Regions from separate parts of the Shewanella sp. 0m-6 genome, predicted to be linked through region 2. Evidence: predicted binding sites of a transcription regulator. Region 2 holds the regulator's gene; each other region holds the start of a gene.
What was found. The regulator LexA, encoded in region 2, represses DNA repair genes until DNA is damaged. The targets are predictions, from matches to a motif close to TACTGTATNNNNATACAGTA.
Positions count from the first base shown of each region.

Region 1 (10,303 bases), on a different contig from region 2:
GCGTTTGGCACTTCATCCACTTCAAACGTATCTTGCTTTAGCTGTGCTTGCAAAGCGAAGCTGAAATCACCAAACGCATTACGGTATTGAACAGTTTTATCACCGCGACCAGTACCGTTAATCGCACCGTCTGCTTTATTATATGTGTAAGTACCTGATGCATTACCATCCCATACGAAACCGTAGTTAGTGTTGTAAACTACGTCGTACCATGCGCCCCACTGCTTACCGATAGTGATAGAACCGTAAGTATCGTGGCTAAGACCCACGTAACCTAAACGGTTATTAAGAAAATCACCACTTTCAGACTCAAAAGTACTGTTGCTATTGTAAACAATTTTACTGTCACCGAATGGGTTTACGCCCCACTCTAACTTGGTGTAGGCTTTCCAGCCATCGCTCATCTGACGGGTAAAACCGAAATTAATACGTGAAGCGCCGTTAACTACTTCCGTAGCACCCTGTGTATTGATGATGCGAGCATCGACAAAACCACCGATTTCTACTGCATTTTTATCATCTTTATAGATTTCAATCGCTGATGCTGTTGGCACAAATATAACTGCTGCCAAAGCTGATGCTACTAGAGTCTTTTTCATTTAATTTGCCTAACCTTAATGTTGTTCAGTCTGCTTCATTCAAATCGTCTTCCATTCCGTTGTTTTCTTTCTATCCTGATTACAAATGAGATTATCAAAAGATCTGCAACCACTCAAAGACGAACATCACACTATTCGCTAGATTTTGCACTTAATTAACTAGCAAACACAGAAACGACGAAGGAAAGAACCATTTGTTAACATTTTTTTAGCAGCCCATTAATGCAGTGCAAACTAAATTAACGACATTTGATTTGTGGTAACCTCAGTGAAACTGGTTTTCATAATTGAAAGTATTGGTTCAGCAATAGGCTCTAGTTGCCGAGAAAGGTAGTAATTATAATCAATTAATGCGGATGTATGTGACACTGGTTCAGCCCCATTTAATGTCATCACATATTCAATTCTGGCCCCACGCTTACCGTACTGAGGATCCCCTGTTGTTTCACATAGTTTACGTGCTGCTTTTAAATGGGGAGCAGACTTGGCGGTGTACTCGCTTAGATCTCGTCTAAGCTGTTTTGTAAAAATGAGCTCATTATCGAGTTCACCACGATTCAACTTCTCTGCAGTGTCTCTGAGGTAAGACTCGACAGCTTGTTGCTGAAATAGTCTCTCATAGAGTTCATATTGAACTCGCCTTGCCAACGGCGACCAATCACTACGGACCTGTTCCATTCCTTTAAATATCAACTCGGAATCACCTAAGCTGTTGCGCTTAGTGCCAACATAACGTTTTTTTGAGCCCTCTATGGAGCCCCTTAGTGTGGGCATAAAAAACTGTTCAAAATGAGTTTCAAACTCCAACTCTAGAAAACTCTCTAGCTCAAAATCACTGTTAAGCTTGCTGCTCCATAATTGATTCACTTTTTCTGCTAGCGATTTGCCGGTTTGTTGGACTTGTGCCAGTTCAAAGTCATTTCCCAGCCAAACAAAGGTAGAATCAGTATCACCGTAAATGACCTCATAGCCTTCAGCTTCGATCCAGAGCCGCGTTTGTTTCATGATTTCATGACCACGCATGGTAATTGAACTCGCAAGCCTTGCGTCGTGAAAAACACAGCCGCGCGAACCGAGCACACCATATAAAGAATTCATGATGATCTTTATCGCTTGTGACAAGGGGGCATTATTATGTAACTTTGCGTCTTCTCGTGCCGATGAAAGGTGCTCGATTAACCTAGGTAAAATGGGCTGCTCACGGCTAAACCATGCGCCTAAGAAGCCTTGAACGGCTTTGTCTTGCTGTTGATGACTTGCAAGATTTAGCCCCTCAACCAAGCCTTTAGGATCTATAAGGAAGGTGCGAATAATTGAAGGGTATAAGCTTTTAAAATCGAGCACTAAAATATGGCGGTACAGACCCGGTACCGAGTCCATCACATAACCACCAGGGCTTTCTATGCCATCACTAACAGGTTTACTCGGCGCAACAAAGCCCGATCTATGCAAATGAGGAAGGTATAGATTGTTAAATGCCGCGACAGATGCACCAACACGGCCAAGCTCTAAACCTGTAAGTTTGGCGCGCTCAATGACAAAATCAAATAACTGGGTCTTCTGAAAAATATCCCAAACTAAGCGGCTATCGGTTAGGTTATAATGCGCCAACGCGGGCTTATCATTTAAAAATAGATCGTTGATTTCATCAATACGATTATCAACATTATGAATCGCTTTACCTTCATCCAGCAGTTGCTGCGCTACAAACTCCAATGAATAGCGATCAAATTGATAAAAAGCGGCCTTAAGCCAATCAATACCATCTAATACGACACGGCCAGGAAGCGACAAGGTTTCGGGTCTAAACTTATCTTCGACCTTCCAACTAAGAGTGTGGTTATCACGGCCAATATTAAGGGTGATGTTATGGTGTTTCGCTCGGCGATAAAGCAAGGCCAAATCAAAAGTGACCACTGACCAACCAATAATAATGTCGGGATCATATTCATTAAACCAGGCAATTAAGCGATGTATTAAATCGGCTTCAGTTTGTGCCCATTCAATATAATCTTGCTCACAAGCTTGGCTCTGTCCGACCATAATGACCTTTTGGTAGACGATACCCTCGACCGTTTGCCCATACAGACCAACTGAGTAGAGTTCGCCGCTAAAGCTGCACTCAAAATCTAAAGAAATTGCTTTGAGGCTTATGCTTGATTCAGTCTTACGCGCGCGGCTTGCAATAAACAGTGGTTGATGTTTAACCGGATCTAAGTCCTCAGCTGCAACTTGTTGTTTGTCTATAAAATGCTCTTGGAACTGTCCCTGAAACTCTGCATCTAATGCAATAAAGCGTTCAATTAAAAATCGATGTTCAGCTTTAACATCGGCTTCAAACAGCTCAATATCGAGATCTTTTGCAGCTCTCACTAACGTGCGTAACTGCCTAGCATCGCTACAATAAAGTCCTGATACGGGGATATTTTGAAAGCTCTTAAGTGAGAGTTCACGACGGCGGATCCCTCTGAGACCAGCGCAGTGTAATAAGCGAGATGCATCAGTCGAATGTATAAAGCAAACATGCTCCTGATGAGGGATTTCAACTGTTATAGGGCCCGTTTGGGTTTGAATAAAATACTGTAAAATAAGGCTGCCCTGCCGGTGGATGGCATGGCGAGTCAATACTCTACCTTTAATCACTTGCTGCATGCTCAACCTTGAATTCATACTTTATACTCAATTAAATACACTATTAATCACTAAACGCTTCTTAGGCTAAGTAATCACTGTTATTATGTACAGCACTATTTATTAGCTCAGTGCATTCATGTTATCCGCAGACGTTAAAACTCAAATTCGTACTATATATAAGGGCATTTCTGCATCCTTGCCTAACTTTCGTCCTCGTCGGGAGCAAAACTATATTGTTGCGGAAATATCAAAAACGCTTGCTGGAGAATATGACAAGAACCGCCGTATTATCGTGGTAGAAGCTGGCACGGGTATTGGTAAATCACTGGCTTATATTCTGGGCTCAATTCCACTGGCATTGGCCAGTAAGAAAAAGGTCTGTATTGCAACGGCGACAGTCGCACTGCAAGAGCAGCTGCTGCATAAAGACCTGCCTTTTTTTCTGCAACAATCAGGGCTCGACTTTACTTTTGGTTTAGTCAAAGGCCGTCAACGCTATGTATGTTTATCTAAGTTAGAAATGTTAGTTGGCCCAGATAACAGCACCCAAATGGCAATGTGGCAAACCAAGCCAGACCAAAGCCAAGTCGACATGTTAGAAGGTTTATTAAAAGACTATCAAGCAGGCACTTGGAATGGTGAACGCGATACGTTAACTAAGCCACTACCAGATCACCTATGGCAACAGATAGCATGCGATAAACATAGCTGTCATCGCCAACTTGCTAACCATAGAAACTGTCCTTTTCATAAGGCACGTGAAGATATCGATACGTGGGATGTGCTGATTGCTAACCATAGCTTGCTATTTGCTGATCTAGAGCTCGGTGGTGGCGTAATTTTGCCTGATCCCGAAGATCTATATTACATCATCGATGAAGCGCACCACCTACCTATTGTCGCCAGAGACTTTAGTAGCGCACAGTCGACCGTGCGCGGCGCAACTGACTGGCTTGATAAACTGAGCAAGACCACCAGCAAACTGCAAAACCAGATTAAAAGCAACTATATTATCGCGCCCGCGCAGTCGATGCTCGACCATATCGGTGATATTGCGGGTCTACTTAATCAAGTGGCGCAGTTTTGTGACGCGCAATCAGCAAAATTTGATAACCCAGAAAATCGCTTCCGGTTCGAACACGGTAAATTGCCTTCTGCATTATCGGTTCAAGCTGAAAATCTAGCAACGGCATCCAATTTGGCACTAAAGCAATTTAATAAAATGCTTAGCCTGCTAAACGAAGCAATAAAAGATGGCGAGATCCCCAAGCATCAATCAGAAGCATTACTATCTGAAACAGGCTTTATGCTGCAACGGCTTGAGAGTTCACAAAAGCTGTGGAAGATGATGGCCAAAGAAGACAGCCCGAAAGGTGCACCTATGGCACGTTGGATTGAGCAACTAACGGGTAAGCAAGCCGATTACCTCTTTAGCGCCTCGCCAATAGAGGTCGGATTTATGCTAGAAAACCTGTTATGGAATAAGGCCGCTGGTGTCGTACTTTGTAGTGCCACATTGCGCGCGTTAAACAACTTCAATCACTTTACTCATCAAGTCGGGCTATCGATTAATGACGGCAGTCGCTATTTAGCTTTAGACTCGCCTTTTGATTTTGAGCAAAACGCGACCCTATTTTTACCTAGAATGGACTGCGATCCAACGGATGACAAGTATACCGATGAGTTAGCCAAGCATATCATCGCATTGGTCGAAGACGAGATGGCAAGCTTAGTCTTGTTCGCCTCTTATTGGCAGATGGAAAAAGTCGCCGACTTAGTCGAAAGTAAAATTAAAACAGGACTACTGATCCAAGGAACCCTGCCAAGACAAGAAATTCTGAAGCAGCATAAGGCCCGATGTGATGAAGGCAAACCAAGCATTATATTTGGCACAGGCAGCTTTTCTGAGGGTCTCGATCTGCCAGGCGACTATTTAACTAACCTTATTATTACCAAGCTTCCTTTTGCCGTGCCGACCTCTCCCGTAGAGCAAGCACACTCAGAATACATCAAGATTAAGGGTGGTAACCCATTTCTGCAGCTTACGATCCCAGATGCTTCACGCAAACTGGTGCAAAGCTGTGGTAGATTGTTACGTAAAGAACAGGATTATGGCCGGATTTCAATCTTAGACAGACGTTTAGTGACTAAACGCTACGGAAAATCTCTGCTCGACGCCCTGCCACCTTTTCGCCGTGTAATTGAATAGGACAACCATTGGATTTATTTCTCGACCCAAGTAGTTGGGCCATACTCGCATTAGTCGGTTTTATTGCCGGGTTTATCGACGCTGTTTCAGGCGGCGGCGGACTGTTGTCGATCCCGGCATTGCTAACCATGGGCGTGTCACCCCATATGGCACTAGGTACCAATAAGCTAGCCGCGAGTTTTGGCTCCTCAATGGCAGCTTACACCTACTATAAGCAACGCCTATTTTCACCATCATTGTGGTATCACACTTTTATTGCCACCTTTATAGGCGCAGTAATCGGTACCTTTATCGTCTATTTAATAGATAATCAATGGCTTGAAAAATGGCTGCCTATCATGATTATCGCTATCGCGCTTTATACCCTATTTCAGCCTAATGCCATGGGCGATAACAACCACAAGATCCCGACTAAAGCTAAGAGTAAACTAAAACAATGGCTACAAGGCTTGCCATTAGGCTTTTACGATGGTTTTGCAGGTCCTGGTATTGGCGCTTTTTGGACAGTATCAAGCACTGGTCTGCACAAATTGCCTCTACTCTATAGCTGTGGACTCGCCAGAGCCATGACCTTTACCAGTAACCTCACCTCACTGATTATTTTTATTATGTTAGGCAAGGTTCACTTGGTCATAGGTTTATCTATGGGGCTGTGTATGATGGTAGGCTCATATATCGGCGCGCACTCAGCCATTAAATTTGGCCTGCCGTTTATCCGCCCTGTTTTTATCACCGTTATACTCTTAATAGCGGCGCAGTTAGTTTGGAGTGCTTGGTTATGACCACAGATGAGCTCATCAAAAAACTCAAGTTACAGCTAAAACAGTTGGAGCAAGAGGTATTACAGCATGATTCTCGCCTGCCACCAGGGCAGCGTAAAATGATGCAAGATATTGAACGTTTTAATAACGAACTATTTATTCAAGCGGGTGGCCAACTCCAGCCCTGTATCGATCAACTTTCAAAAAGCATTGCCCAACTTGAACAGCTATTAAAAGCGAAGCGCTCGCCTCAAACGATTGTCTCTAGCTGCGAGAAAATTCAAGATAGATTTAGTGCACTCAGACGTGCGCTATTAACAACCGGTATTAATGTTAAGTCAATTGAACAGCAAAAACGCAGCCGAAGAGCTTATGCCATTAAGCGAGGAATTCAGTCCCACAATCAAAGTGGCTTTAGCTGGATAGCCTCAAATGTGATGCAAAATAGCCATCAACTCTATGAAGAACTTAACAAACATTTGAACTGGGCTAAGATTATTGAACAAAAAATTGAAAATTTGCAATCTTCACTTGAAAACTGTCATAGTGCTGACAAAATCAAGCTGCAGAATGAGATCCTTTCGCTGCACAGTCGGCTAGGAAAATGTCGACAAGCTACGAGTTATATCGAAGATCGCATCCAATTATTCGAGCGACCTTTTAAGAGTCAAAATCGTTAAGGAACAAAAATGAAACCACGTCTAACCATTACCGCACTTCTTGCTCTCTGTGGTTCTTCAGCAGCTTTTGCCGCTGACTTCAACATCCCAATGGCTTTTGAATACATCGCAGTTGATGGACAAGAGATAAAGAGTAGCCTATTTAATCATAAGTCAGAGATTGAACTTGATAAAGGCACTCACAAAATCGCTATTCGCTATAACGACTTAGTTGAAGATGATTTTAGCGACAGTGAATCTAATATTAAATCAAATGCATTTATCGTCACGATTGATGTGGATGGTGATTACAGCTACCAATTAAAACCAGCCGATGGTGAGTTTGTTAAAAACCCAAAAAGCTTTGCGAAAGCGCCACAAGTCATTATTACTCGTGAAGACAAAGGCAATGTGAGTTACAAAGTCACTCAAACCGACATCACCGAAGAATCATTCGTGTCCCGATTTTTTAGTGGTAACGACGCCACAGACATAGACGCTGAAGCGGCGATAGTAACGAGTGCCGCGGTAGCCGTCGCATCAACACCTAGCGCCCCAGTTAGCAAACCATCTCCAGCTGCCACGGCAACAATGCCAGCAGTTGTAGGCGCTGCACCAGCGACTTCAGCAGAAGACGCCGCCAAAGCAGAGCAAATGCTACAATACTGGTGGCTACATGCTGATGAACAAACACGTAAAGAGTTCATGAGCTGGGCCATTAAACAGCTTTAACCTTGGTTTTGATCCTACATTGAGTATGATCCCATTGGTATATCACGCCAGCTACTCTAAGCTGGCGTTGCCATCACAGCATCAATTTCCTATTACCAAATACGGCGCTTTATACGAGTACCTACTCAATCAGGGAATTGCAGCACCAGCGCAATTTAACTCACCAACAAAAGCCGATTTCAAATATCTCACGCAATTACACCATCAAAGCTATGTTAAAGACTTTATTTCAGGTGAACTAGACAGCAAACTGATGCGTCGCATCGGCTTTCCGTGGAGCAATTCTTTAGTTGAACGCACCCTCTACTCCGTTGCAGGAACCGCACTTACTTGTAAGCTCGCAATAGAGCACGGCTGCGCAATACATCTAAGTGGAGGTTACCATCATGCCCACCAGCAATTTGGTAGTGGATACTGTATTTTTAATGATCTGACTTTAGCTGCTAATGCTAGCTTACAGCTGGACAATATTGAGACCGTGCTTATTTTTGACTGTGATGTGCACCAGGGTGATGGCACAGCCACTATGGCTCAATCATCAAGCCAGATAATCACTTGCTCTATTCACTGCCAAGAGAATTTTCCAGCACGCAAACAATCGTCCGACTATGACGTAGAGCTCCCCCGCGGCGCGCAAGATAAGCAATACCTAGAAACCGTCAACCAAACACTTGCTTACCTTATACGGCTACATAAACCCGATCTCATTATTTACGACGCTGGCGTTGATATACATAGTGATGACAATCTCGGCCATTTAAATATCAGCATCGATGGCATTTACGCGCGAGACAAAGAAGTTATTGCTCAAGCTAAAACAGCACAAATTCCCATTGCTTGTGTCATCGGTGGCGGCTACAGTAAAGAACCACAACAGCTTAACCTTCGTCATAGTCAGCTATTTATTGCCGCTAATACAATGTGGTAATGTCAGGGTTATCAAGATTCAAATCTGTTTAACACAAGGGGTGTTATATGCAATTAGAAATAAGAAACTACTATGAAGTCTTATTGCTCGAACTATTGTCAGATGAAGGTCTATTGGATGAACTCCCCGAAGATTATCTCGCCGATCTCTGCTGTATTACACTCAATCAACTTCCAGTACGTTATATCAGACACTTAGTCGATACCTACTTTTTTGAAGATTACAACGAACTACAACAGATGAAGGCTGAAATACAGCAAGCGCTAGAAAAGTCGCGGGTGTTTTTAAAAGAGTCTAATAAGCAGTAGTCGCTTCGCAGAGTTTAAGTCACGACTATTCGCACGTATCAAAATATCACAAAATTATCTGAGGTCTTTTAATAATAAGGCCTCAGCGAGTTTCCCCCCAGCCCCCTCAAATACAACACAAAGACAAACCTTTAGCTTTAGCCCTATTCCTTTAACCTGTGAACATAAACACTAAAGCAACCAAAGCCAAGCCCTAAGAATCATTAGGCTCATCAAACCACCGTTAGATGACACCATCGTAAGTGACCAGCCAGTATCAACAAATTACCCATTGGCTTTAGTAAGCCTCATTATCGTTCATGACGTTTTATAAAAGGCAGGCTATTACAGCTCAATAAGGAGCAGCTAGATATTGAACGAGCAAGACTCTGCAGCATGGATGCTGTTGTTAAGCCCTCAGGGATGAGTTCATGGCGTCTTGTGGAGTCAATATCCAGCAGCTAGAACATTCAGAGCCTAATCCAGATACAGGGTCAGGACAAGCTAATCCGATTTTTTACATGAGGTGGTACACACGAATTGTACAAGTAGGGAGTCTAATATAAAAAAGGCGCAATAGAACTGATAACGTTAGTTGGATTAGCACTAAAAAAAGTATGAAAACAAATAGTTATTTCTTAGGTGTTACAAAAAGCGGGGAGTTTTGGAGGCTCCCCTAGAGCCGCACTCCGGCACATGAGTCACTTGCTGCGGTTGCTCCCTTCCAGGCCTGGCCGAGTTCACAAGTTATCATTGCGGAGGGACCCTAGGGTCACCATCGATTTCTTTAAGAGCGTTACTCCAAAGAACGGCTGCATTATCTATCATGCATCACCAGCAATCAAGTGATTATCACCCAAGTTTACCCAATTTGGGTTTAATCGACGATTCTATAAACAAAAGCCCTTAAATAAGGGCTTTTTCACACTATAAACTAGAGCTTATCGCGTAAGGGGTTGGTTATCAGTTTAACTGTAGGTAGCTATAAACTAAGTTTGCTGCGGTTTTTCTCGATTAGCTTTTCACCAATCCCTTTCACTTCGGTGAGTTGTTCAATTGAATTAAAATTTCCATGCTGTTGACGATACTCAACAATTGCAGCGGCTTTAGCCTCACCGATACCACTTAATGCGGATAGCTGAGCAATTGTTGCGCTATTAATTTTAATCAACTCGGATTTAGCTTTAGATTGTTTTGCTTGCTGTGACGTGGGTGCTTCTGCAACTTTCGTTGCCGATACTGCAGGAAATATTAATAAACTCGATAGGCATAAAATAGACAAAATGACTTTATACATAGAAAACTCCTTTTATTTATCCATAAATGTGTGGCCGCAATCCTTTTTCCATCGCCACAACTAAAAGATAGATCACTGTCGCGAATTTAGCCAGTCAGCGCGCACCATCACACCAACGCCAACACGAAAGAGATCACGATCACACTAAAGGTATAATGGCTAACTTTCAGTAACTTGTATTGCACATACAAAAAATG
Region 1 covers NZ_JBRIMD010000016.1:15,706-26,008, reverse strand. Annotated here, with positions in the region: gene ACVBJC_RS13170 (porin) at 1-599, opposite strand, end outside; gene ACVBJC_RS13165 (DNA polymerase II) at 834-3,269, opposite strand; gene dinG (ATP-dependent DNA helicase DinG) at 3,370-5,442, shown strand; gene ACVBJC_RS13155 (sulfite exporter TauE/SafE family protein) at 5,451-6,224, shown strand; gene ACVBJC_RS13150 (primosomal replication protein) at 6,221-6,883, shown strand; gene ACVBJC_RS13145 (DUF2057 domain-containing protein) at 6,893-7,594, shown strand; gene ACVBJC_RS13140 (histone deacetylase family protein) at 7,620-8,522, shown strand; gene ACVBJC_RS13135 (late competence development ComFB family protein) at 8,570-8,830, shown strand; RNA gene ffs (signal recognition particle sRNA small type) at 9,483-9,579, opposite strand; gene ACVBJC_RS13125 (ComEA family DNA-binding protein) at 9,792-10,106, opposite strand.
Region 1: dinG (ATP-dependent DNA helicase DinG) is a predicted target of LexA. The motif match lies at 3,327-3,346, and genes of this name have one in related genera.

Region 2 (10,303 bases):
CAAAAAATATTTTGGCAGAGCTTGAGCAGAAGCATCAACCGGATCTTGTTTTTGGTCTCACCCATATGGGTCACTATGAAAATGGTAAACATGGAAGTAACGCGCCCGGTGATGTTGCTCTTGCCAAAAGCCTAAAGCCTGGCCAGATCCAAGCAATCATTGGCGGACATTCACAGTTGCCTGTGTGTATGGAAGGGGACACTGGTGAGTACGTAGAAGATTATGGTCGAGATGAGCCTTGTAGGCCTGATCGTCAAAATGGCACTTGGATCATGCAAGCCTACGAGTGGGGAAAGTTCGTTGGTCGCGCCGATTTTGAATACTATGGTGGTAAGCTACACTTGGCAAACTACGAGTTAGTACCAGTGAATACAGAAACCAAGTTTGGTTCCTACTATCCGCCTCATATGCTAACGCCTAAGGATAAGGAAACCCTCGAACTGCTTCGGCCCTATCAGCGTAAGGGGCAGCTGAAGTTGAGAGAACAGATTGGTGTTGCAAAGGCGGACTTCATTGGTAAGCGTAAGATTGTTCGTTACCAAGCTACGCCTCTGGGGGTGATGATTGCGCACGCTCAAACTCAGCTTCCTATCCCCGCAGATTTTGGGATCATAAACTCAGGTGGTATTCGAGCCACCATAAAGAAAGGGCCCATTCGCTATCGTGATGTGCTTAAGGTGCAGCCTTTTTCCAACAGCGTGACTGTAACCGAGATGAATGGAGCCGAACTAAAGAAGTATTTGTCTAGGGTTGCGCTTAAGACTCGAGGCTCTGGAGGCTTTGCCCATTTTAGCGGTATCAAGATGACCGTTGACTGTAAAGCTAAAGATGTCGATATCAGAACTGTTGGTGATAAGCCCTTCAAGCTAACAGATAAATATCGATTTACCCTCCCTAGCTATAACGCTGCGGGCGGTAATAAGTATCCCAAGTTAAAGGAAAAGGCGAGAGATACCGGCTTTATTGATGCAGATATGCTTTATCAATTCATCAAAAAGCATGACACGCTCGATCCTGCCAATTATGACAGAGCGAAAGATGTTCGCTATATCAACTCCAGAAGTTCTGATGGCTGCGGCGGTTAATCTTAGCAGTTAATAAGGTTAATCAGCTGGCACCTTAGATCTCGAAACAGAGCCCAACCTTTGATTGGGCTCTGTTTTTAAGGTATGTGTTCGGCAAACTACACCTAGCCTTTTTGTACATACCAAGGTCTTCAGCAAGTATAAAGTAGAGCAAATGCCTTGTTGCTTACCACTCCCTTCTTCTCGTTCGAGCTTTGGTAGCTGTCAGGTAAAAGTGCAAGGAAATAAAGTTGAACCAACAGCGGGCGCAAGAGGCTCAATTGCGCGGACTTATTTGTCTATGGAACAAACGCACCCGAGATACTAAATGAGTAGGCAACAAAGTCAGCTAATGAACGCTTGAGATAAAGAGATACCTTCAGGCGCTACCCAATAACGAGTTTCACATCGCTGGATTTATTTCATTTGAAACTGGATCCCACAAAAATGTGGGATCCAGTTTCAAGTGAAATTCCCCCTAATATGAAATCAATAAGTTAAGGGGCGAAATCCAGATAGGTATATCGGCTTGATCCGGGATAATGTGAAATTTACCACCAGAAATCCAGCCAAAATGAAACTCTCAATTTCAGCGAATTACAGGCCTCATTTAGAGGTAGTGCGGATCCGCATACAGGGTGGTATGGGTGCTGGAGGCTAGATACCCCCGGCTACCCGATTATGCATTTTTTGCTATTCCCATTATAACTTTCATAGTGCCTTTTTCACTTGTTAGAGAAAACGCCTCTGAAGCACGAACAACAGAAAGGCCTACCTTTGAATATGCATCAGTAATTATTTCATTGGTAAAGCCGAAATCATCTTCTCCATTGCTTCGCTTCCAATCCCATTGGATAAAAGTACCGCCTTCTTTTAGAAGAAGCTTAAGATCAGATAACGTTTTCTCGTAATCTGGCACAAAAGCACAAACGGATGACGCAACAATTAAATCAAAACCTGACTCAAAAATAGGATTGTTATTGATCGAGTTTCTTGAAATTTCGCATGATAGTGAGTTTACATTATGAATATTTTTATTCTTTAAAACTTTAATCATCTTTGGTGAGGAATCAATTGCAACAACTGAAGATGCAACATGAGCTATTTTTTCAGTTAGTTGGCCAGTTCCACACCCAAAGTCTAAAACATTTAAACCATCTAAACTTATGAATTTACACAGCGAATCAAAGGCCTTATTAGAATACTCGATTACATCTGAATTTGAATCCCAGCCATCTGCGTAATCATCCCAACTATCACTCATTATATTTTCCTATACTCGAAACGGTTCACGACTGCATAACGCCCTGCTAATAAGTGAACCATGTGCTGGCGGGCGATTTGTTCAGCAAATGGCATGACAGCCTTGGTGAGTCTGGATTTAGCTGCTTGTTATAAGCACACTACTCAATACTCATCTGTATGATTAACAACTCTATGTTTTCGTTTGAATCATTAACCAATCCATGCTCACCAAAAGGAGGGTTTTTAATCATGTCTCCTTTTTTAACTCTATATTCTTGATCTGCAATAGTCATTGTTCCGCTACCTTCAAGAATGATATACATCTCTTCATTGTTACCGTGTTTGTGATAACCAACAGTAGAATTTGGCGGTATAATTTGCCTATCAATAAAATCACATCCGCTGATAAAATCTGATTTACCCCAAATTTCATACAACTCTACAGCACCTTTTCCATCATGTGCTGAATGCTGAATTTGTTTCTCTGTCTCTAGAAAGTTGCGGATCATCTGAAAACTTCCTTGTGCTTATAACGTCTTAGTATTTGTGCGTTGCGCTGTTTGCAAGGCACAAATCGCTTGTTGGACTTAGTCGATGCTGAATCCAGATTAATTGGTATGCTTTATGCTATAGGGATTTGCTTTTTTTGATGCTGGCTCTGGGCTGTAGAGCAGGTTTTATCAATTGATATCTAGTAGAAGGTAAGTTTTTCATTGAAATTCCGTTGTCATTGTTGTGCTCCTTCGCATTTCTTTAAGTCTAACTGATCCAATGTAGGTTATACACTCGATTGAATATTTTTTAGGCCCCGCGCAGCGGCTTAGTTCAACATTTGTATAGTGTGCATGCGCGTATATTTGGCAAAAAGCGCATGCATATTTAATAAACCTACTATTTAATTTTTGTTGAAGAAAAGCTATTGATTTATCTGCACTCTACAAAAGTATTACTGGATAAACGCGCACAGAAATGAGCAAAGTGAGTATTGATGTTGAATCGAAAGTAATTCGTGATTATTGCTTATCGATTCGTAAAAGTAGGCCAACAGACTCTTCACTGTTCTTTCCTGCTTATTGCCTGTAGCTAATAAAGGGGCATGAACAGTTTAGGCAACGAGGAAGGATTCCTTCCTAGCTGGTTGCACGTAATGGGCATAAATGAGCTAAGACTAATTTATATATTCACTCAAAAATCCCCTTCCCATCGAATTCTCATCCGGAGGCCTTATCTAAATTTATAAGTGCTGATGTCCAGCAAAATATTAGTTAATTTCAGACGCTGTCCAATAACGAGTTTCACATCGCTGGATTTATTTCATTTGAAACTGGATCCCACAAAAAACAATATAACTGGTTATTACTTGCACTCAAAAAAATACTGTATATACTAACAGTTACTGTATAGAAAGACAGGGTTAACCATGAGACCACTTACACCGCGCCAAGCTGAAATTTTAGAGCTAATTAAACGTAATATTGCTGATACTGGCATGCCACCTACCCGTGCCGAGATCGCTAGACGTTTAGGTTTTAAGTCAGCCAATGCTGCTGAAGAACATTTAAAAGCCTTAGCTAAAAAAGGCTGCATTGAAATTATGCCGGGCACGTCTCGCGGTATTAAGTTAACCCAAGAAGACACTGAAGATGCAGATTTAGGTTTACCCCTTATCGGCCAAGTTGCTGCAGGTGAACCGATTCTTGCGCAAGAGCATGTCGAGCAACACTATAAAGTCGATCCTGCCATGTTCAAGCCATCAGCAGACTTCTTACTCAGAGTCCGTGGTGACAGTATGAAGAATATTGGCATACTAGAAGGTGATCTACTGGCTGTACACAAAATACAGCAAGCACGTAACGGCCAAGTGGTTGTAGCACGCGTTGAAGATGATGTTACCGTTAAGCGTTTTGAGAAAAAGGGTAACAAAGTTTTCTTACATGCTGAGAACGAAGAGTATTCACCAATTGAAGTGGATCTAGCAAACCAAAGCTTAAGTATTGAAGGTTTAGCCGTTGGTGTGATCCGTAATGGAGACTGGCAATGAACAAACTAATGGGAACGAGTCCTCGTCACCCTGGACTGTGGCAGGATATGCCATCGACCAATATGGTGAGCAGCACGAGTAATGACATCACGACTATGGTGACCCAAACTCAAGGGCGTGATGAGCTGAACCAGATCAGTGCTCAGCTTTCACAATTGAGCCAACAGGGTCGCTGGATTGTACTGATTAGCCCGCCGAATATTGGCTACAAGCAGATGCTAGCAGCTGCAGGTGTAAGAATGGACCGCATTTTACTGGTTCATGCTAAAGATGAAGTGGAAACACTTTGGGCAATGGAAAAAGCCTTAACAAGCGGTACCTCAAGTGCGGTGATTACTTGGACCAACTCTTTAGATGCTCGTGACAATCGACGCCTACAAATCGTTGCCAAAAGCGCTCGCGCTGTCGGCATTGTCATTGAACATTCGATTGATAACACAAATAAGCAACAATCTTGTCGCTCAATCAATATGCAGGATAGTGCTTTTGGTCAAGCCTCCCTGTTTGGTGCTGTTCATTAAGCAGAACATCTCCTCGCTTTCTAATACATGATGACTAGGAGGTGCGTTTTAGTAAGCGCCTTCTAGTACAAACGATTTTCTAAAGCCCTCATTCGAGGGCTTTTTTATTATCAATAATTGAAAAAGTGATCTTGATCAATATTTAAACACCAAGTAGTGTAGGAAGTCATAACAACGATATTTTGTTATATCCGAGCGATTTAGTTGTCGGTCTTTGCTCTGGGATTAGTCCTGAATTTAAAGCTTAGACTGAGATTGGCCTGATATATTTCAGCCGTATGTGCCAACGTGGTTACACCAGCAGTGAATAGCACTGAATACAATAGCCTGTGTCGCGATCCCATTAATTGCGACTCGATAGGCAAGCCACTCGCGCACTTTGAAGTCATCGTTGCTTTTTTGGGAACTGAAGAGTTTACATAGAGCAGAGACTTACTGTGTGACTCTTCTTTGTCTTGTGGACAGAGGAGAAGTCTAGTGAAGCAATTGTTGTATTGTGTGCTGGCGTTGCTATTTTCGCCCGTACTTGTTGCATCAGAAATGCCGCTTAATATGACAGAGGGTGTTACGGATATCAGTGGGCGGGTTTACAACCTCCATATGATTATTCTCTACATCTGCTGTGCTATTGGCATCGTGGTTTTTAGCATCATGATTTACGCTATGATCAACCACCGCAAATCAAAAGGCGCAGTCGCCGCCAACTTTCATGAAAGTACTAAAGTCGAGATCCTTTGGACTGTTGTACCTTTTATTATTCTTATACTTATGGCTATTCCCGCAACCAAGACATTGATTGCTATGGAAGATCCAAGTAATGCTGACCTCACCATCAAGATTACCGGCTCACAATGGAAATGGCATTACAGCTATTTCAACAAAGATGTTGAATTTTTCAGTCTGCTTTCTACCCCCAGAGCGCAGATAGATGGCGAAGAAGCAAAAGGTAAAAACTACCTTTTAGAGGTAGATAAGCCACTGGTACTACCGATTAATCGTAAAGTACGTTTCTTAATGACTTCAGATGATGTTATTCACTCCTGGTGGGTACCCGCATTTGCCGTTAAAAAAGATGCTAATCCAGGATTTATTAATGAAGCCTGGACCCGCATCGACAAACCGGGCACTTATCGTGGCCAATGTGCCGAGCTCTGCGGTAAAGACCATGGCTTTATGCCTATTGTTGTTGAAGCTTTATCAGAAGAAGATTTTGATGCTTGGCTGATTGCACAACAACAAGCCGCCAGCAATGCCGAAGTGGCAGCAAAGGCTGCCCTATCGCAAACGCTAACAATGGAAGAATTAATGGCGCAAGGCGAGCAAGTCTACCTTGCACGCTGCGCTGCCTGCCACCAGCCTAATGGTGCTGGCCTACCTGGCGTATTCCCTTCTCTTATTGGCAGCCCGCTTATTAAAGGGCCTGCTCAGCTGCATATCGATATTGTATTAAATGGTAAATCGGGCACTGCTATGCAGGCGTTTTCTAGCCAGTTAACTGCAACTGAAATTGCTGCCGTAGTGACTTATGAGCGCAATGCCTGGGGCAATAACTCAGGCGACACTGTTCAAGCAGCCGACGTAAGCTCAGATACGACCACGCCAGCAACATCGGTAGATACAACCCCAGCGACTCCAAGTGCAATACCTGCGACCTCACCTGCAACACAAGCTGAGGTTAATCAAGATACAACCTCAGAAACCAAAGCTGATGACGAGGTAACTAAAGAACTAACAACGGCACCATTAGGTGACCTAGCCATGAATGAACTCCTGACCATGGGGGAAAAAGTCTATATGACTAGCTGCGCGGCTTGTCATCAAGCAGCGGGGACAGGCCTACCTCCAGCGTTCCCATCATTAGTGGGTAGCCCAATCATCAAAGGCCCTGTAGCCGCTCACCTTGATATTGTTATCAATGGTAAACCTGGTACGGCAATGCAGTCATTTAGCGCGCTACTTACACCACAACAGCTTGCTGCAGTGGTGACTTATGAGCGCAATGCCTGGGGTAATAACTCTGGTGATGCCGTTCAGGCTTCTGATGTTGATGGTCACGGAAAGTAAGGGATTAACATGAGCACAATTACACAAGACTCACCAGCCGCTAACGACGTGAGCCATGATGACCACCACCATGGCGCGCCAAAAGGTATTATGCGCTGGCTGTTAACCACTAACCATAAAGATATTGGCACCCTCTATCTTTGGTTCAGTTTTATTATGTTTTTAACCGGTGGCGCGATGGCAATGGTGATCCGCGCAGAGCTATTTCAGCCCGGATTGCAATTAGTCGAACCCAACTTCTTTAACCAGATGACCACTGTTCACGGTTTAGTGATGGTATTTGGCGCTGTGATGCCGGCCTTTACAGGCCTAGCTAACTGGCTAATTCCGATGATGATTGGTGCTCCCGATATGGCGCTACCGCGAATGAATAACTGGAGCTTTTGGATCCTACCTTTCGCATTTTCCATTTTGTTAAGCTCACTTTTTATGGAAGGTGGCGGCCCCAATTTCGGCTGGACATTCTACGCACCACTATCGACAACCTATAGCCCTGACAGTACCGCTCTATTTGTATTTGCAGTTCATATCATGGGGATTAGCTCAATCATGGGCGCGATTAATGTGGTCGTCACTATCGTCAATATGCGTGCCCCCGGTATGACTTGGATGAAGCTGCCGTTATTTGTTTGGACCTGGTTAATTACCGCCTTTTTACTTATTGCGGTCATGCCTGTGCTCGCTGGCACAGTGACTATGGTACTCACCGATAAATACTTCGGCACTAGCTTTTTTGATGCCGCCGGCGGCGGGGATCCTGTCATGTTCCAGCATCTTTTCTGGTTCTTTGGCCACCCTGAGGTGTACATCATGATCTTGCCGTCATTCGGTATCATCTCGGCAATTGTGCCAGCCTTTAGCCGTAAGCGCTTATTTGGTTACTCATCGATGGTTTACGCCACTGCGAGTATCGCCGTTTTGTCGTTCCTGGTGTGGGCGCATCACATGTTTACTACGGGTATGCCGGTATTTGCTGAATTGTTCTTTATGTATTGCACCATGCTGATTGCAGTGCCGACAGGCGTAAAAGTATTTAACTGGGTTGCGACCATGTGGCGAGGTTCTATTACCTTTGAAACTCCCATGTTATTTGCGGTGGCCTTTATTATCTTGTTCACCATAGGGGGCTTTTCGGGACTAATGCTGGCGATCACTCCTGCTGACTTCCAATACCATGATACCTACTTTGTGGTGGCGCATTTTCATTATGTATTGGTGACTGGAGCAATATTCTCCATCATGGCAGCGGCCTATTATTGGCTACCCAAATGGACCGGCCATATGTACAGCGAAACCTTAGGGCGCTGGCACTTCTGGTGTTCGGTAATTTCAGTCAACGTGCTGTTTTTTCCAATGCACTTCTTAGGCTTAGCCGGAATGCCAAGGCGTATTCCTGATTATGCTATCCAGTTCGCTGATGTGAACCAGATTGTATCGATCGGCGGCTTCGCATTTGGCCTTTCGCAGCTGATCTTTTTAGCCGTAGTGATTAAGTGTATTCGTGGTGGTGAAAAGGCTCCAGCCAAACCATGGGAAGGCGCCGAAGGATTAGAATGGACCATTCCTAGCCCTGCGCCATATCACTCATTTACCACCCCGCCAGAGGTGAAATAAAGATGACTGAGATGAAGCGTAACGCCAATCGCAAATTGCTCGCCATGCTAATTATTGGCGCTGTGGGCATGTTTGGGTTTGGTTTTGCGCTTGTTCCTTTATATGACGTGCTTTGCGACGCATTGGGTATTAACGGTAAACCCGCAAGTACCGCCAGTGTTTATCAGCCTGTCGTAGTGGATAAAAACAGAACCATAACGGTTGAGTTTGTGTCTCAAGTGCAAAGCGACATGCCTTGGACATTTAAACCTCAGGTTAATACCATGCAAGTGCATCCCGGTGAGCTTATTCGTACTCATTTTGTCGCTACGAATTTATCGGCAGAGCATATTGTGGGGCAGGCTATTCCGTCTGTTTCTCCCGGACAGGGGGCGGCATACTTTAATAAGACGGAATGCTTCTGTTTCAATCAGCAGGTATTGCAGGCTAACGCTGCAGCCGAGCTACCACTCATCTTTTTTGTGGATCCCCAATTGCCGGATTCAATCTCGACCCTGACCCTCTCTTATACCCTCTACAACATCACCGACAAGGGCTATGTAGTAAGTGCCACAAGTAATGTCGTGGAGCAAGGAGCTGCACAATGACAACTGAACATATAGATGAAAACTACTCCAGCAATAAAAACGTCGCTGTGATTAACACAGTGACTAAAACTGGGGCTAAAGCCGTTACAGGGCAAGGAGCGGCTAAATGACAACTGAACATAAACACGAAAACTACTACGTACCAGAGCAAAGTGCGTGGCCCATTATTGGCGCGATAGGTTTATTTCTTATCGCCTTTGGTGCTGGAAGCTATGTCTCTGAATTAAAAACAGAAGGCGGCAGTGGTGGCTATATTTTGCTAGCTGGTATTGCGGTTATCATTTTCATGATTTTTGGCTGGTTTAGAACCGTTATCGCCGAATCTATGGCAGGGCTCTACTCCAAACAGATGGATCGCTCCTTTAGGCAAGGAATGAGCTGGTTTATCTTTTCTGAAGTCATGTTCTTTGCAGCTTTTTTTGGCGCCTTATTTTATGCCCGAATTATCGCAATACCTTGGCTTGGCGGCGCCTCAAATAATGAGATGACCCATGAAGTATTATGGCCAATGTTTGAAGCTGCTTGGCCCTTACTGACAACGCCAGATGGCAGCCTGACCCAAGCGATGGACTGGACAGGACTACCGCTCTACAACACCTTAATTCTTTTGACCTCTTCGATAACATTGCATTTTGCTCACGTAGGGTTAGAAAAAAATAAGCGTACCGCGTTAACCGTTTGGCTATCGATAACCATTTTACTTGGGGTAGCGTTCTTATTCTTGCAAGTGGAAGAGTATGTCCATGCCTACCAAGAAATGGGGCTGACATTAAATTCAGGCATTTACGGTAACACCTTTTTCTTGCTAACCGGCTTCCATGGCATGCACGTTACCCTAGGAACGGTATTCCTTATGGTGTTGTTTTTACGAGTGCTTAAAGGGCACTTTACCCCAGATAAGCACTTTGCTTTTCAAGCAGGGGCTTGGTATTGGCACTTTGTCGATGTGGTTTGGCTGTGCTTGTTTTTCTTTGTTTATGTGCTTTAACCACTCATATTGCCGATATTAATACGATCACATAAACAATAATGTCATCAGTAGGGTCTGGAGTTAGGTGTTATGACTCCCGTCCCTAATGCCACCAGCAGTAACAGCACCACGAGTACAGAAAAGAGGACTCGGCGACCTAAGAATTGACTCATGGGGATACTCTTTTCTCCTTTCAC
Region 2 covers NZ_JBRIMD010000001.1:169,428-179,730, reverse strand. Annotated here, with positions in the region: gene ushA (bifunctional UDP-sugar hydrolase/5'-nucleotidase UshA) at 1-1,085, shown strand, start outside; gene ACVBJC_RS00790 (class I SAM-dependent DNA methyltransferase) at 1,744-2,328, opposite strand; gene ACVBJC_RS00785 (cupin domain-containing protein) at 2,468-2,818, opposite strand; gene lexA (transcriptional repressor LexA) at 3,730-4,350, shown strand; gene ACVBJC_RS00775 (cell division inhibitor SulA) at 4,347-4,871, shown strand; gene coxB (cytochrome c oxidase subunit II) at 5,349-6,935, shown strand; gene ctaD (cytochrome c oxidase subunit I) at 6,945-8,549, shown strand; gene ACVBJC_RS00760 (cytochrome c oxidase assembly protein) at 8,552-9,136, shown strand; gene ACVBJC_RS00755 (cytochrome c oxidase subunit 3) at 9,243-10,124, shown strand; gene ACVBJC_RS00750 (DUF2909 family protein) at 10,172-10,303, opposite strand, start outside.

Region 3 (10,303 bases), on a different contig from region 2:
TGTAATTACAATAACTTATAAGTTAGATAGCCAATAAAGAATTCATGTTTAAAGCAATCGACCGTTTGAAGTAATTACTCTAACTTTTAATAAGGCTAATTAGGTTTCCTTGGCTATCTACAGTCATAGTAAAATATGCCTTTATACCCTCACGAGTCAAAAAGGGCCGAAAATGCCTAGCGTTAATCCATAATGTTTGGCCATTAAGGTCGATGACTTCAACTTTATTTATCTCGCCTCGATAATAAGGTAAGAATGTTTGATAACTGATATTGAGTGGGAAATTAAATACTTTATTGGGTGCCACGGTGACATTCTCATTAACATAGGGGCTTAGACCTGCAGTAATCGTCTTAACAGGCTAAGACCCCATAACTTTATCGAAGATTAAACCAGTGCTTTAGTGACTTTCTCATATAGATCTTTCGAAAGTGCTTTAATTTCTAAGATTCGCTGCAGTTCGTTCTTCATCAATGCTTGTCTTTGATTATCAAACTTTTTGAATTGGATCAGCGGCGTAATAATCCTAGCTGCGACTTGCGGGTTAAGTTTATTTAACTTAATAATGGCATCGGCCAAAAATTGATAGCCCTGCCCGTCTTTTCGATGGAACTCAAGCGTATTGCCAGCTGCAAATGCGCCGATTAGAGAACGAACTCTATTCGGGTTATTAAAACTAAATGCTTGATGCTCAAATAAAGACTGCAACTTTTCGATGCAATCATGGCTATTTAAGGTCGCATGTAAAGCAAACCATTTATCCATGACCAAAGGAGTATCGATCCACTCTTGTTCAAATTTCCTCATCAATTCATTACGAATAGCTGACGACTCACAATTTAATGCCGATAGAGCGCCTAAACTGTCAGTCATATTATCAGCCGAATCGAACTGTGACTTAGCCACTTCGCCGTAACTTTTCTCTATTTTTAAAAGTAAGCTTAGGCAGATATTTTTTAATGAACGAGCTGCAGCCTCATCGATACTGCTTAACTCACGCACTTTAGCCAATAACTCATCTTCACCGTCTGACGCAATCTCAAGCACAACAAACTCTCTTGCTAATGCGAGGTTATCTAGGTCAACGGCACTTTTCTGTTCAATCAGTGAACCAGCGCTTGGCAGGGTTAGGATCTCAGCCATGAGTGCCTTATCAAGATCTTGTGCCAGGATGACCCCTTTAAAAGCATCAAGGATCCTTGGGTCGATAAACATTGCTTGCTTATGTTGTAATCGTTCAACATTTTGCCACACAGATTGACTAAATAGTGAAACTGATGCTTCCCATTTGGCGACTTCGCTAGTAGCAAAACGCATAATATGAACAAGTTGTTCAATGGAGTAATCAAAACTCAGTTTAACTGGCGCAGAAAAATTTTGCAGTAACGACGGTATAGGCTTTGAAGTCATGCCACTAAAAGTAAAGGTTTGTTGTTTATCAGTAAAATTCAGAACTTCGCTAATAACTGAATCACCATGAGCACTGATCATCTCCACATCAAATGGGATATGTAAGGGCTGCTTATCAGTTTGGCCAGGTGTATCAGGGGTCGACTGAGACAATGTTAGCTTGTAGCTGTTATTTGCAGCATCATAGTGCTCTTCGACTTCAACTTGCGGTGTGCCTGCTTGGCTATACCAGCGTTTAAACTGACTTAAATCAACTTGACTTGCATCTTGCATTGCTGACACAAAATCATCACAAGTCACAGCCTGTCCATCATGACGCTCAAAATATAAGGCCATGCCTTTTTGGAATGCCTGTTCGCCTAATAAGGTATGCATCATTCTAATAACTTCAGCACCTTTATTGTAAACAGTAACCGTATAAAAGTTATTCATCTCAATCACTGACTCGGGTCTGATAGCGTGTGCCATTGGCCCAGAGTCTTCTGCAAACTGTTGGTTCTTCATTACTTTAATGGCATGAATACGGTTTACCGCGCGAGAACCAAGATCAGAACTAAACTCTTGGTCTCTAAATACGGTTAAGCCCTCTTTCAAGCTTAACTGAAACCAGTCTCTGCAAGTTACCCGGTTACCAGTCCAGTTATGAAAGTACTCATGCCCTACAACAGACTCTATTCCATGGTAATCATCATCAGTCGCAGAAGCTTTATCCGCCAATACAAACTTAGTATTAAATACATTGAGTCCTTTATTTTCCATGGCACCCATATTGAAAAAATCGACCGCCACAATCATGTAAATATCTAAGTCATATTCTAAATTAAAGCGACTTTCGTCCCAAGCCATCGACTTTTTAAGTGATGCCATTGCATGGTGAGCTTTATTTAAATTACCTTTATCAACAAATACCTGCAACTTAACCTCACGATTACTACAGGTAGTAAAGCTGTCTTCCAACAGGTCAAAGTCACCTGCTACTAGCGCAAACAGATAAGCAGGCTTTGGGAAGGGATCATGCCACAGTGCGAAATGCCGACCATCTTCTGTGTCACCTGAATCGACCAAGTTTCCGTTACTCAATAAATAAGGGAAGGCCTGTTTATCTGCTTCAATACGCACAGTATAGATAGCCAATACATCTGGGCGGTCTAAAAAGTACGTTATACGCCTAAACCCTTCAGCCTCACACTGAGTACAGTATGCACCATCCGACATATATAAGCCTTCCAGACTGGTATTTGCCTCAGGATCTAACTTAGTCGTTATTTTTAATTCAAATTCATTAAGCTTGGTATCAACAATCAGCTCACCCGACTGCTGTTGAAAAGCAGTATCTTTCCCATCGACGGTAACACTTAGCAGCTCAATCTCATCACCGACGAGGACTAATGCCTCATTATGTTGTCCGTGACGAACAACCTGACTGGTCGCAATGATCTGTGTTTCTTTTCCTGCAAGTGAAAATGCTAAATCGATATGGCTGATCTTAAATTGTGGTTGTTGATAATCTTTGAGGAATTTTGCTTGGGGCTGTGACATGAATAAACCTCTAATTTATTAATTTTGAATTAAAAAAAACGCGCATAAAGCGCGTTTTTTTATTGAGTCGATTTTACTTTTTTTGATTCTTTGCCAATTTTTCAATATCCGCTAAATCTAGCGTGATAAAGGCTGTTTCATCTAAGAAAGCATCGGCCACTTCGACATCATCAGAAATATCATCCAATGACTTAACTTTTTCTTGGCCTTCTCTTACGAGTCGGTCGTTAGCACGATCAAGTTGTTTCTTGTCGTTTGCATCTCGTTCAGCTAGACGTTCCGTCTTAACTAAAGAAACCGTTTTATCATCATGGTTTTCTTTAAACTCAGCAATATCTTGGAAAATATAACTAAATTCAACATCAGATTGAATACGATCTTTATGCTTACCGTCCAAGTTCTGAATAAGCTGCGGATAAATTTCACCAAGTGTACCGTATTGTGCTACTGGTACTTTGTCCCATGGTAATGCATTTTCTTCTTCAGCTTCACCATACTCGCCTGGCTCTAAAGCGCTCGGGAATGGAATATCTGGTGTAACACCCTTAAGCTGAGTACTTCCACCGTTGATGCGGTAAAACTTAGCAATCGTGTACTGCACATGCCCGATAGGCTTTTCGTACATATCATAGATACGACCAAGGCTCTTATGTTGCTGCACCGTACCTTTACCAAAGGTAGACTCGCCAACAATAAGTGCACGGTCATAATCTTGAAGTGCTGCAGCAAAAATTTCAGAAGCCGATGCACTGTATCTGTCAACCATCACGGTTAACGGACCATCATAAGTGACTCGTCCATCATTATCGCGATTTTGTGATACTCGACCGTTCGCATCTCGAATTTGAACCACTGGACCCTGTTCAATAAACAAGCCTGTTAACAACGTTGCTTCAGTTAATGCACCGCCGCCATTGCCACGAAGGTCAATAATAATACCTTCGACTTTAGCTTCTTTTAATTCGGCAAGTTCTTTAGAAACGTCTTTTGACAAATCCATATAAAAACCGGGTATTTGAATCACACCCACTTTACGATTTGCGTAAGGGCCGTCTGTTGGCTCAATCACTTTAGACGTTGCAGCTCTATCTTCTAAACGAATTTTATCGCGAACAATTGTCAATTCGAACGTTTTCGCGTTGGTGCCGCCTTTCTTTGGTAAAATCTCAAGAACAACCTTACTGCCCTTTGGACCTTTAATCAGTTCGACAACATCATCAAGACGCCAGCCGATGACATCAACGATCTCTTTGCCTTCTTGACCTACACCAATAATTCTATCTTCAGGTGATAATTTTTCGCTTGATGCTGCCGGGCCGCCAGCAACCAGACTCTTGATCACTGTATAGTCATCATCGACTTGAAGCACTGCACCAATGCCTTCTAAGCTCAAATTCATTTCCATTTGGAAACGCTCAGCATTTCGTGGGGAAAGATAGCTTGTATGAGGTTCCACTGTGCGGGCGAATGCATTCATTACGCCTTGGAAGACATCTTCGCTATGGGTTTGGCTTAAACGTTTAATCGCATTGTTATAACGTTTCTCAAGGACTTCGACGATTTCATCCCAATTCTTACCAGTAAGAGAGAGGTTTAATGCATCGTATTTTACACGTTGACGCCAAAGCTCGTTTAACTCAGCTTCGGTTGTTGGCCAGTTTGCATCTTCGCGGTCGTATTCATAAACGTCATTAGCAACGTCAAATGCCATCTCTTCATCAAGCAAAGACAATGCATAAGCAAATCGCTCATAGCGACGTTTTTGAACAAGCTCAAACATCTTATAAGCTTGATTCAAATCACCACTTTTCAACATATCATCAAATTCAGATGAATAGCCTTTGAAACTATCGATATCAGACTGCAACAATACATTCTTGCGATAATCTAATTGCTTTAGATATCGATTAAATACCTGTTCAGAGAAGGCGTCATCCATATCAAAACGATGATAGTGGGAGCGAGTGAATAAACCTGTCACTCGTTTACTGGCAACCTTATGTTGCGGTTCCTGCTTAAGAGCGGGCAACTCGCTGAATTGAATAGTAGGGCTTACGGCCCACGCCGAGAATCCGACAAAAATACCGGCAATGGATACAGCCAGAGAAAGTTTTCGCATCAACAAGTTACTCCTTTAGGTGCTAATAAGCCATTACAGCAGTATATGTTCAGCTCTAACTTTGATGGTTAAACCAGAGTCTAACTGAACTTGAACATCTTCTTTTTTGATGTCCAAAATCACACCAGCTACTGGTGCCTTACCTAATTTGACATTAACACGCTGCTTTGGTTTCAGTTCAGCTAAAACCGCAGGTACTAAATTTTCTGCCACAACAGGCTCTTTTGCAGGTTTGCTGCTTTGAGCTTGCTTAGGACGTTTAGCAACTGGCTTCTTAACAGGCTTCTTAGCCGTTTTTGCAGCTGGGTTAGCACTCTTGGCCTGTGCAACTCTTTTCGCCTTAGCTTTGTCTTGGCTCTCTTTTAGTGTAGCTTGAGCATGATCAATGTGCTCTTGCTCTAATTCACCACAAGCATTACCGTCTAAATCAATACGCTGTACGCCTGCTTTCACGCACTTTAAGTAGCGCCAGCTACTCGTGTATCTTCTTAACGCGATTCTGAGCTGAGTTTTACTGACTTTAGAATCATCAGCTAACCTTTCCGCTAAATCTTGAAACAACCCAATTTTTAATGGCTTAGTTTCACCTTCAGCTATAAAGCATAAAGGAAATGTTTCGTACAAATACGCAAGAATAGCGTTGGTATCGGTCAACTTTTCTGTTGATTCCATCTTTACTTCCACAGTTTAAAAAAGGGACACCACCGTAGAGCTTTATCACTCGTATCAGTTAAGTGTCGTTTATATTTGTCTGATCTGCGCATAAACAACAAATGAAAAATCGTTAACATTTGTTTTTATACCTAAAATCAAACCTACCTTAGCAACAATAATACACAAACTCTAAGCATTCATATCTTGAATGTAAACGTGTTTGTTTTTTTCATTACTCAAACCGCTTATTATAGAGAGGCTTCAAATGATTGCGACCTCCAATTAGCGATAATTGGTCGTAGATTAACCAAATAGGCAAAATTCGAGACTTTTTACCAAAGTTTCGACCCCTTGTTGATCAATTTTACTGAACCTTGATAACGATGGGCTATCAATATCCAGCACACCGATAACAGATCCGTTTTGTCGTAAAGGTACAACCAATTCTGAGTTACTGGCACTATCACATGCAATGTGACCTGCAAACTGGTGAACATCATCAATTCGTTGTGTTGAATTTAATGCCACCGCGGTACCACAGACACCTTTACCGACTGGAATGCGAGAACAAGCTACCTTACCTTGAAACGGCCCTAATACTAATTGATCATTTTTCAATAGATAGAAGCCAACCCAATTAAGATCATCAAGGTTGTCATTGATAAAAGCTGAAAAATTTGCCAATGCTGCAATAGTGTCATCTTCATCTGTAAATAATGCCCGCACCTGACGTTCTAGCGTGCCGTAAAAAGCGTCTTCCATTAATACTATCCAACCGTTATATCTAAAACAAAAAAGCATACTTACAACATTCTAACAACAAACCTACCTGCATTAACAAGGAGTTTTATTTTTCTGCCTTGTCCTCAGCTTTTTTAGCTGTTTTCTTAACCGATGCTTTTTTCTCTAGTGATCCACCTTTAAGTAACACTTGCAGGTCATCTTTGTTCTCGGCCAAGAAAAAGCTTAACTTTTCAATATTAACCTCCTCCAAACCTAAGTCACTCTTACTTAAAAACGGGATTAGGTTATCAGCGATATCTAGCATCTTATCGTAGGCATCAGCCTCCTTCTTAGATGTAAAAGTCATCTTTTCAACCCCTTCTCTAACAACTACAAATTGAGTTACAACGGCCATATTCAACCTCACACTGTTTTTATATACAGTAGAGAGTCTCATAGATTGAACTTCTTATGCAAGTTTTCTTGAATATCTGATAAACTTATTCGGTTAATGGCTCTGTATTTTCAATCGCATACGTGAAAATACTCACCTTGCGTACTCGATTAACCGTTTATATCGCAAACTTGGATATTAAAAAAAGATGGCTATGGAAGCAGTAGATAATAGTATTACTTTGTGTCAGTCCTGCGACTTAGTCATTAGGAAGCGAGCACTGCCAACTGGCGTACGTGCTATCTGTCCAAGGTGCCACACCCCTCTTTACGATACGCCATACTGTTCTATCAACGGTATGTTAGCCCTGTGTTTAACGGCGGTTTTCTTTTTCGCACCTGCAAATTTATACCCGGTCTTAGAGCTTGAGTTTCTTGGAAGTATTAGGACAACTACAGTCATAGAGGGGGCGTTATCTGTTTACCAGCAAGGTTATTGGTTAGTGGGTATTGCGGTGTTGGTTTCTGCCGTTGTCGCTCCGGGGCTATTGTTATTATCCATTTTGTCTCAAACACTCATTATTAAGTTCGGGCTCAGTTCTGTCATACTGAGGACGACACTCAAACAATTACTAAAAATTCAAGGAATGCTCACCCAGCTCACCATGCTTGAAATCTATGTCATCAGCTTCCTCGTCGCGGCGTTCAACCTAGCAGATTTTGCCAGTGTCTCTTTTGGTTTTGGTACATTCTGTTTCACCATGTTATTTGTAATGACGTTATTTTTAATGCGCGAGTACGATTTAGAACATATGTGGAGCTTTCTTGATGAACACAAATGACTCAGCAACGCTTGGGAAAGATATCGGCTTAACCTCGTGTCCAACATGTCACAAGGTGACCTGCAGTAAGTCTGCAACATGTAGTCGTTGCGATGCTCCACTTAAGGTTAGAGATTATGACAGTGTCCAAAAAAGTTGGGCGCTGCTAATCACCGCAGCTATTTTGCTGATCCCTGCCAATATTTACCCCATTACAACGCTGACGAATCAGGGACGAGTGACCCAAGACACCATTTTTTCTGGGATCGCTCACCTCGTTAAAACGGACATGATCCCCATCGCAATCATTTTGTTTACTGCGAGTATTTTGGTACCGATCTTAAAAATTGTAGGCTTAACGATTTATTTATCTGCAATCAGTTTCAAACTCCCTATTTCGAAAAAGAAGTTAATGACTGGCTTTCATATTATTGAATGGATTGGTCGATGGTCGATGCTCGACTTATTTGTTATTTCACTTACTGTAGCTGTCGTTAATATGGGACAGTTACTCGACGCTAAGCCGGCTCCAGCAGCAACTGCATTCGCCTTAGTTATTTTACTCACGCAGCTCGCTGCAAAAGTTATAGATACCCGATTACTCTGGGATAGATTGGAAGCAAAAGATGACTCAAGTACAAACGCCTAAAGTCGTAAAGAAAAAGTTATTCTCACCGATTTGGTTATTACCCATTATTGCACTTGCATTAGGCGCGTGGCTTGGGGTGAAGAGCATACGCGAGTCGGGAATTGAAATTACGATTCATTTCCCTAGTGCCACAGGAATGGACATAGGTAAAACCTTAGTCAAGTACCAAGGGCTTACAGTGGGTAAAGTCGTTGATATGAGTATTGATGATGATCTTCAAGGCGTAAACGTCTCAGTTCTCATGGATTATCGTGCCGCACCATTTATCAACCAGGGGACCAAGTTTTGGTTGGTTAAACCTAAAGCAACAATCACCGGCATCGAAGGTCTAGATACCCTTTTTTCTGGTAATTACATTAGTATGTTACCCGGTGGCGGCGACTCAAGATCCTATTTTGAAGCAGAAACAACTGCCCCCGTCATCACACCCGGCGTAGAAGGACTAATTGTCCATATCACTTCTGACAAATTAGGTTCTCTTGATGTGGGTTCTCCTATCTTTTACAGACAGATCCCAGTAGGACAAGTAGTTGGTTATCATCTTGAAAGTGCGGAACAAATTCTAGTAACAGCATTTATTCAACAGCAATATGCTGAGCTAGTTAAAACCGACTCTCAATTTTGGAATGTCTCGGGGATCAGCATCGATGCCTCCTTATCTGGTGTAAAAGTCAGTAGCGAAAGTTTAGCCTCGATACTTGCAGGTGGCATTAGCTTTAGCTCCAATACCTTATCTGAACCCGTGGAAAATAAGCATGAATTCACGTTATATGACAGCCAAGATGACGCCTTAGGCGGATTGCAATTTAACCTACTCGCAAGTGGTACCGACGCCGTATCTCAAAATACCGCCATTGTTTATCGTGGGATCCAGATAGGCCAGGTAACTCATAAAGCATTAAGTGATGATGGCGTTGTGTTATCTGCAAGAATTGATAACGCCTATAAAGAGTTACTCACTGAAAGTGCTGATTTCTGGTTGGAAGGCGCCGATATATCTCTATCCGGTATAAAGCACCCTGAACGTTTAATCACAGGTAGTGTAATTAACTTCATTCCAGGTACAGGAGCTGCAAAACAACAATATTCATTGTTAACACAGCAACCTGAGCCCACAAATACTGGTAAACTGCTCCTCACGCTGCACGCAAAAAGCAACCCAGGTATTAGCGCCGGTGCAGAAATTCGCTATAAGCAGATCAAGATTGGTCACGTACTATCCAGTCAGCTCAATAAAACTTTTACTCAAGTAGAATATCAAGCTGAAATAGACGCTGACTTTGCGACGCTTATCAGCGCAAATAGCCACTTTATTGCAGAGTCTGCATTAACCATAGATGCGAGTCTCGATGGTGTTAAAGTCAGTACCCGTGATCTGACGACTTTGACTAGTGGCGCGTTAAGCTTAGTTAGAGGCACAAACAAAGCCTTGGCAAAGAGCGGCGACTCGCTGTATGTTTTTGGCAACAGCAAACAGGCTACGTCTTTTTTCAATAATCAAAAGCTTATAAAAAGAAGACTCTACAATCAAGATGGCGCAGATCTCACTGCTGGCTCTCCTATCTATTACAAGAAAATGCAAATAGGCCAGGTGTCTGGCGTAGAGTGGCAAGCCACAAATAATGACTTTGCAATTGATATCGCTATCGAACGTGACTTTAAAAGTTTACTCACTGATCAAACTATCTTTTGGCGTAACAGTGCTGTATCAATCAATGCCAGTTTAAGTGGCGTTGAGGTTGAAGTCGCGCCATTAATGGGAGCTTTAAAAGGCGGAATAAGCCTTGGCTTGCTTGAAGGTAATACCGTCGCAAACGGCACCGCGCTTTATGAAAGTAAGTTCCTTGCATTCAGCCAGGCGGTACCCATTCAGCTCACCTTCCCTGCGACCGTAAAATTAACCCGCAAAGCAGCCATTCGGTATTTAGGCCATAAAGTCGGTGAAATTGAGTCGGTAACCTTAGCCGCCAATTTAAAGCAGTTAAATGTTACTGC
Region 3 covers NZ_JBRIMD010000017.1:45,013-55,315, forward strand. Annotated here, with positions in the region: gene ACVBJC_RS13735 (DUF2835 domain-containing protein) at 80-307, opposite strand; gene pepN (aminopeptidase N) at 388-2,949, opposite strand; gene prc (carboxy terminal-processing peptidase) at 3,023-5,068, opposite strand; gene proQ (RNA chaperone ProQ) at 5,102-5,740, opposite strand; gene ACVBJC_RS13755 (GAF domain-containing protein) at 6,026-6,484, opposite strand; gene ACVBJC_RS13760 (YebG family protein) at 6,570-6,860, opposite strand; gene ACVBJC_RS13765 (paraquat-inducible protein A) at 7,048-7,680, shown strand; gene ACVBJC_RS13770 (paraquat-inducible protein A) at 7,667-8,308, shown strand; gene ACVBJC_RS13775 (MlaD family protein) at 8,286-10,303, shown strand, end outside.
Region 3: ACVBJC_RS13760 (YebG family protein) is a predicted target of LexA. The motif match lies at 6,872-6,891, and genes of this name have one in related genera.